DNA from 3 places in the Nakamurella sp. UYEF19 genome. Region 3 is predicted to be linked to each of the others. Evidence: riboswitches for the same ligand, from Rfam matches in the RefSeq annotation. Region 3 holds a riboswitch; each other region holds the start of a gene.
What was found. Region 3 has a riboswitch for cobalamin ahead of ABIB25_RS14395 (CbtB domain-containing protein). Riboswitches for the same ligand answer to the same signal wherever they lie in the genome.
Positions count from the first base shown of each region.

Region 1 (2,259 bases), on a different contig from region 3:
GGCGTCGGCGATGTTCTTCAGACCTGCCAGCGTGTAGAGCTGGCCCACGAAGGTCTTCGAGGATGCCGTGTAGAGGGTGTTGTCGAGTTCGTGGAAGTAGGTCAGCGGGCTGGTGCGCTTCGGCACGGTAGCGATCAGAGCGGTGATCTTCGCGCGCATGTCGTTGACCGTCCTGATCGCCGCGGCGGTGTGGCCGGTGGCCGTTCCCAGCGACTGGATCTGCCGGTAGGTGTCGTCCAGCGACGTCGCGGCCGGTTCCACCAGGACCGGGATCTTCAGCTTGGTCAGCTGGGCCTTGATGTTGTTGATGTCGTCCGAGAGCACAACCAGGTCCGGGCTGTACTTCGCGATCGATTCCACGTTCGGCTCGTAGGCGGACAGCTTGGTGGTCGGCACGCCGGCCGGGTAGTTGGAGTTGCTGTCCACCGCCACCACCTGGGCGCCGGCGCCGATCGCGTACAGGTCCTCGGTGGCGCTCGCGGATAGCGAGACGATCCGCTTCGGGGCCGAGTCGGCGGGCGTTGACTGTGCCGGTTCGCTCGAGCTTGCGGGGGCGCTGGACGTCGCAGCCGAGCTTGCGGGGGCGCTGGATGTTGCAGCCGGGGCCGACGACGCCGGAACCGACGACGATGGAATCGACGACGCCGGCGCGGACGCGACTGTGGGGGACGACCCCACCGCGGTGGGAATGGTGGTTGCGGAGGAGGCGGTCGTCCCGCTCGAGGTGCCGCACCCGGAGAGCAGCGCGCACACGGCCACGATTGCGGCGGCGGTTCCTGACTTGAAACGCCCTGACTTGAAACGCCCTGACTCGAAACGCCCTGACTCGAAACGCATGGTGTCCCTCTTGCAGATTGTCGAGGGAAGCCTCGCTCGACGGCAGGAGAGCTGCCGCCAACCGGGGCCCATTCCTCGAGGCCGGTTGATCACGCCCACCCGTCAGGCGACCTGGCTAGCCCCCGGGCCGGAGCACGGAGGACCACAGTTGCGGGACAGCGCCGGTTTCGCACCGGACTTCGCTGACGGGGAGCAGTCCTCGCGACCCTACGGTCGGCGACGGAACACCGTCAACCGGGGCGAGCGGAGCGACGGGGATGTCAGCCGCGATGCCCGGCCGCGGCATAGCGTTCGGCGAGTTCGACGCAGGCCGCGGCAAGCTCGGGCGGGCCCATCACCTCGAAGTCCGCAGCGAAGGTGCTGACGAGGGCGGCCAGGCCGACCCATGACCACGCGCCGAGGCCGAGGGTGCAGGTGTTCTCGGAGGTTTCCTCCACAGTGGCGCCCTCCGGTGCCCACCGTGCGACAAGAGTGGCGGGCGCGTCGAGCTCCACGAAGCCCTGGCAGGGCCAGCGCCGCCGGGTCGAGCCGCGATCGAATTGCCGTGTCACGTAGTGACCGACATCATCCGCGGGTAGTTCGCGGCGGTCGAACCGCGGGCCTGTTCCGAAACGCGGAGTGAGGCGATCGACGCGGAAGGTGCGCCAGTCGGCCCGGTCCAGGTCCCAGGCCACCAGGTACCACCGCGCACTCCACATGACGAGGTGGTGTGGCTCGACCCGCCGGGGTGGGAAGAAGGCGGTCACGTCGTGCCGTGCGTCGGCATGGTCGGGAGCGGAGGCGTAGTCGAACCGGAGCACCTCGCGATTGCGCATGGCGGTGCCGACGGCGACGAGGACCTTCGGATCGACTTGCGGCCGCATCGGATCTCGTGTGCTGCCGACGGCCGTGATCTCCACGGCGTCGATCTGGTGGCGCAGACGTGCCGGCATCACCTGGCGGATGGTGGTGAGTGCTCGGGCCGCGGCGTCGTCGATACCGGCGACCGTGGTCGGTGCCGTCTGCAGGGCAAGGGCCACCGCCACGGCCTGCTCGTCGTCGAACAGCAGGGGAGGCAGGTCGGCGCCCGCATCGAGGCGGTAGCTACTGCCCGGTCCTTTGGTGACGGAGACGGGGTAGCCGAGAGCACGGAGTCGGTCGACGTCGCGCCGCACGGTCCGCATGCTGACCGCGAGCCGGTCGGCGAGCGTCGATCCGGCCCATTCGCGCCGTGCCTGCAGCAGCGACAGCAACAGCAGTAACCGGGCGGAAGTTTCTCGCATTTCTGGAGTGTGGCAGAAATAGCGGCCAGTACCAGGCCGCTTCTCCGAGCACGGTCGGCCCATGACCAAAACGAACGCCCCCGAGGGCGAACAGGATGTCCGCACCGAAACCGCGCCGAGGCCAGCACTATCGGGCCGATCGGCCACCATCGCGCTGGCC
Region 1 covers NZ_JBEPNO010000002.1:605,654-607,912, forward strand. Annotated here, with positions in the region: gene ABIB25_RS05995 (ABC transporter substrate-binding protein) at 1-837, opposite strand, end outside; cobalamin riboswitch at 926-1,062, opposite strand; gene ABIB25_RS06000 (helix-turn-helix transcriptional regulator) at 1,098-2,099, opposite strand; gene ABIB25_RS06005 (MFS transporter) at 2,161-2,259, shown strand, end outside.
Region 1: another riboswitch for cobalamin. It lies ahead of ABIB25_RS05995 (ABC transporter substrate-binding protein); the one in region 3 lies ahead of ABIB25_RS14395 (CbtB domain-containing protein).

Region 2 (2,259 bases), on a different contig from region 3:
GTTCTTCCGCAGGTCGAGGAATTCCTCGACATCGATGTGCCACGTCTCCAGGTAGGCGCAGACGGCGCCCTTCCGCTTGCCACCCTGGTTGACGGCCACCGCGGTGTCGTTCGCGATCTTCAGGAACGGGACCACCCCGGAAGAGAGTCCGTTGGTGCCGCGGATGTGCGCCCCGATGCCACGCACCGGGGTCCAGTCGTTGCCGAGCCCACCGGAGAACTTCGCCAGCAGCGCGTTGTTCTTGATCGACTGGAAGATGTCGTCGAGGTCGTCGTCGACGGTGGTCAGGAAGCAGGACGACAGCTGCGGCCGGGTGGTGCCGGCGTTGAACAGGGTCGGGGTGGAGGCCATGAAGTCGAAGCTCGACAGCAGCCGGTAGAACTCGATCGCAGCGGCCTCCCGGTCCGGCTCCCGTACGGCCAGCCCCATGGCCACCCGCATGAAGAAGGCCTGCGGTAGTTCGTATCTGGTGCCGCGGTGGTGCAGGAAGTAGCGGTCGTAGAGGGTCTGCAGGCCGAGGAAGGTGAAGTCGTTGTCCCGCTGCCCATCCACCGCAGCGCTGATGCGCTCGAGATCGAACTCCGCGAGCTGCGGATCCAGCTGGCCCAACTCGATCCCCCGTGCCAGGTAGGCGGGGAGGTACTGCGCATAGCCGGCCGTCATCTGCGCGGCGGTGGCCTGTGTCGGCGCGTCGTGCAGGAAGGTCAGGGCCTCGGCCCGGAGCGTGTCGGCGAGCAGCCGCGCGGCCACCTGCGAGTAGGCCGGCTCGGTCTCCACGAGTCCGCGGGCCGCCATGATCGGCGCCAGCCCGAGTTCGACCGTCGTCATGCCGTCGTAGAGGTTCGCCTGCGTACCGGCCAGGACCAGCGCGGCATCCGTCTCGCCCAGGCCGGCGCAGGCCTCGTCGATCACCGAGCTCAGCCGTTCGCGATCCAGCCGGGCGAGCGTCCCGTCCGGCCAGGTCACCGACATCGACGTCTGGATCGGAACAGGTTGCGACACAGCGGTGTTCCGCTCGTCACGAGCACGGCGGTGCTCCTCGCGGTAGAGGATGTAGGCGCGAGCGACGGCGGCGTGACCGCCCCGCATCAGCACCAGTTCGACCTGGTCCTGCACGTCCTCGAGATTGATCTTGCCGCCCGGGGCATGGCGACGGTGCAGGGTGCCGACCACGTCGTCCGCCAGTTGGGAGACCAGCGTCCGGAGCCGTGAGGACGTCTGGGCCCTCTCGCCCTCGACGGCCAGGAACGCCTTGGTGATGGCCACGATGATCCGGCCGGCGTCGAACGGGGCGGTGGAACCGTCACGGCGGATCACCGACAGATCGGTGCGGAGCTTGAGGTCGTGACGCAGATCAACGGGGTCGGGGGCGTCGGGAAGGTGAAGACCGCGCAGGGTCTGGGTCATGCTTTCTCCTCGCGAGAAAAGACCGGTGACGGCGGATCTCGGGGAGGATGCGCAGGACCGTCCTGGAGGCAGCCCGATCGGGGTGCCCAGGATGGCCTGGAGCGCAGGGACCCTCCCACGGGGTCGACCGACGGCGCGCACCGGCTGGCGCGCGCACTGATGGCAGGTCTTCGGACTCGCGGGCACGACCGGCTTCTGACACCGATCTCCTACTGGCCGTCGCTTCCCGAACGCCGGAGCGTTCAGTGCTTCATGACGACTGTCGTTCCCACTCACCGCTGCGGGGCAGTCCCGGATTCACACCGGATTCCCTGTTGGCACGCCCTCCCCGGAATTGCTCACTCCGGGTCAGGCGAACCACCAGCAGAACGGACAGTACATGTGGGGGGCATGTCGATCAACAACCCCCACATGTCGTGTTGGGCGTGTCGTCGAGCCGAGCTGAGACGGACCGGGCCCGACCTTGCTCACTGAAGCTGATGCTGCACGGCAGAAGTGGTTCGACGCGCTCTGACAGCGCTGCCCAGCCCGACCGTGACCACGCCGACCAGTACCACCGCACCGCCGATCAATTCGCCGGCCACCGGGACCTCGTCCAGCCAGAAGTAGGCGATCAACACCGCGAACGCGGGAACGAGGTACAGCAGAGACGTCGAGGTCACCATCTCCAGACGTCCGACGGCGTAGCCCCACAGGACGAATCCGAGGGCCGACGGAAAGACGCCGAGGAAGGCCACCGACCACCACGCCCCCGCAGACGCGCTCCCCATCTGGCCCCAGGCTCCGGGAAGGGCGGGCAGCAGCATGAGAGTGCCGGCGACCATGCCGTAGGTGGCGACCTCGACGCCGCTG
Region 2 covers NZ_JBEPNO010000003.1:466,114-468,372, forward strand. Annotated here, with positions in the region: gene ABIB25_RS08285 (ribonucleoside-diphosphate reductase subunit alpha) at 1-1,407, opposite strand, end outside; cobalamin riboswitch at 1,552-1,787, opposite strand; gene ABIB25_RS08290 (DMT family transporter) at 1,875-2,259, opposite strand, start outside.
Region 2: another riboswitch for cobalamin. It lies ahead of ABIB25_RS08285 (ribonucleoside-diphosphate reductase subunit alpha); the one in region 3 lies ahead of ABIB25_RS14395 (CbtB domain-containing protein).

Region 3 (2,259 bases):
ACGAGCACCTGGACGTCTCGGCGGTCCCCGCGGAGAAATGCTGCGAGGTCGCCCGCATCGGTGGCGTCGCACCGGGAACGGCGGCGAGGCTGGCGTGCGACGCGATGGTCGTCGCCATGGTCCGCGGTCACGCGGGCGCGGTCCTGAACTACGGCCGCAGGCGACGGCTGGTTTCGCCGCACCAACGGAGGGCCCTGATGGTCCGGGACGGCAGCTGTCAGTTCCCGTCCTGTGCCCGGACGACGCACCTCGTGGCCCACCACGTGCAGCACTGGGCCGCCGGTGGTACGACGGATCTCGGCAATCTGGTTCTGCTGTGCCAGCTCCACCACATGGCAGTCCACGAAGCCGGTTTCGGCGTCGCAGCCGCGGCGGACTCGACGAAGTCGGTACCCCGGTGGCAGTTCACCGACCCCGGAGGCATCGTGCTCGAGCCCGGTCGCTTCCGTGTCGATCAAGGCGACGGGTCCGGGTTCAGGACTACCTTCCCGTTGGACCGGGATCTGGACGAGATCACCCGGTGGACAGATCGTGGGTCCGAAGCCATCCGCCCGCGGTGGGCCGGAGAGAAGGTCAGCATCGGTGACATCGTCGACGTCCTACTGCGAAACACTCTTGACAGCAACCCCATCGACCGTCAGAAGGCGGCGTGATCGGACCGTTGTGGGGCCATGGCCCGGGGGCGCCCGTGGGGCCATTGCTCTGCGCGCACCCGGGGGGCTACGGTTTGGGCTCGTGAAGGTGTGAGGAAGCCGGTGTAAATCCGGCACGGTCGCGCCACTGTGAGCAGCGTTCGGGGTCTCCCCGGTTTCTGTGAGTCAGGTCTTCCGCCTTCACGTGCCCCCTCGATCACGGGACGCAGAATCCCGGAAGGAGCTCCACCATGACCACTGCTGCCACCAGCGTGGCGTCACCGACGGCCATCCCCACCCAGGTCGTCATCCCACTGTCCAAGGCTGCAGCCTGGCTGATCACGGCCACATCCCTGGCGCTCGCCGTGTACTACTTCGTGGGCATCGACCAGGGCGCCACCTCGGTCTTCGGGAGCAACACCGCCATCCACGAATTCGTGCACGACGCACGCCACTTCCTCGGCTTCCCCTGTCACTGAGCCGATCTCAGTCACCGAGCCCGTGAACATCGCAGCCAAATTGATTCTCAGAGGCCTGCTGGTCGGCGCCATCGCCGGCCTGTTGGCGCTCGCCTTCACTCGCATCTTCGCCGAACCGGTGATCAACAGGGCGATCGACTACGAATCCGCACGGGACGAGGCGCAGCACGCCTTGGACAAGGCTGCGGGCCTGCCCGTCGACGAACACGGCCACGACATCTTCAGCCGGACGATCCAGGCCAATCTCGGCATCGGAGTGGGGATGATCCTCTTCGGTGCTGCCGTTGGCACCCTGTTCGCGGTGGTCTACACCGTGTCCCTCGGCCGGGTGGGCGCGCTCCGGCCTCGGACGCTCGCAGTCCTCGTCGCAGGCGGAGGATTCCTCGCGCTCTACCTGGTGCCGTTTCTTGCCTATCCGGCCAACCCTCCGGCCATCGGCCACAAGGACACGATCAAGGAACGCAGCGTTCTGTATCTGCTGATGGTGGCCGCCGCAATCGTGTTCCTCGCGTTCGCCGTGCTGCTCGGCAAGCGGCTGACGGCACGCTTCGGCCACTGGAACGCGCCACTGATCGCCGCGGCGGCCTATGTCGTCGTGATCGGCGCGGCGACAGCCCTGTTGCCGTCATTCGGGATGCTCGCCACGAACGTCCAGCACTACGGGGCGCAGGCCACCGAGACGCCACTGCCCCTGCTGGATACCAAGGGCACCATCGTCTTCCCCGGTTTCCCGGCCGACGATCTGATCCAGTTCCGACTGTATTCGGTGGGCGCCCAGCTCGTCCTCTGGGCGGCCATCGGGTTGCTGTTCGCTCCGCTGGCCCACCGGGTGCTGGAACCGACGGACCGTCTTCGACAGGCGTCAGGTGATCGGGAGAAAGCGGCTGTCTGACGACGTCATCGACGAGATCGCTGATCTCGGACCGCATTTCGCAATGGAGATCAGCGATCCCGATAGCGGCGACGGCAACAACAGCAGCAACAACGGTGATCCCTGGCAACCGATTGGTGCCTTGATCGATGGCTCCGCAACTCTTCTGACGCGCTACCGGCAGGTCCAGGACGCACTGACCGCGATGTCCGGGGCACCGGTCGAACTGCGGGTCGCCGCCTCGGTGGGTCATCTCGGTCTCGTCGCCAGGTTGGTC
Region 3 covers NZ_JBEPNO010000009.1:110,981-113,239, forward strand. Annotated here, with positions in the region: gene ABIB25_RS14390 (HNH endonuclease signature motif containing protein) at 1-653, shown strand, start outside; adenosylcobalamin (AdoCbl) riboswitch at 720-879, shown strand; gene ABIB25_RS14395 (CbtB domain-containing protein) at 884-1,111, shown strand; gene ABIB25_RS14400 (CbtA family protein) at 1,140-2,003, shown strand; gene ABIB25_RS14405 (hypothetical protein) at 1,978-2,259, shown strand, end outside.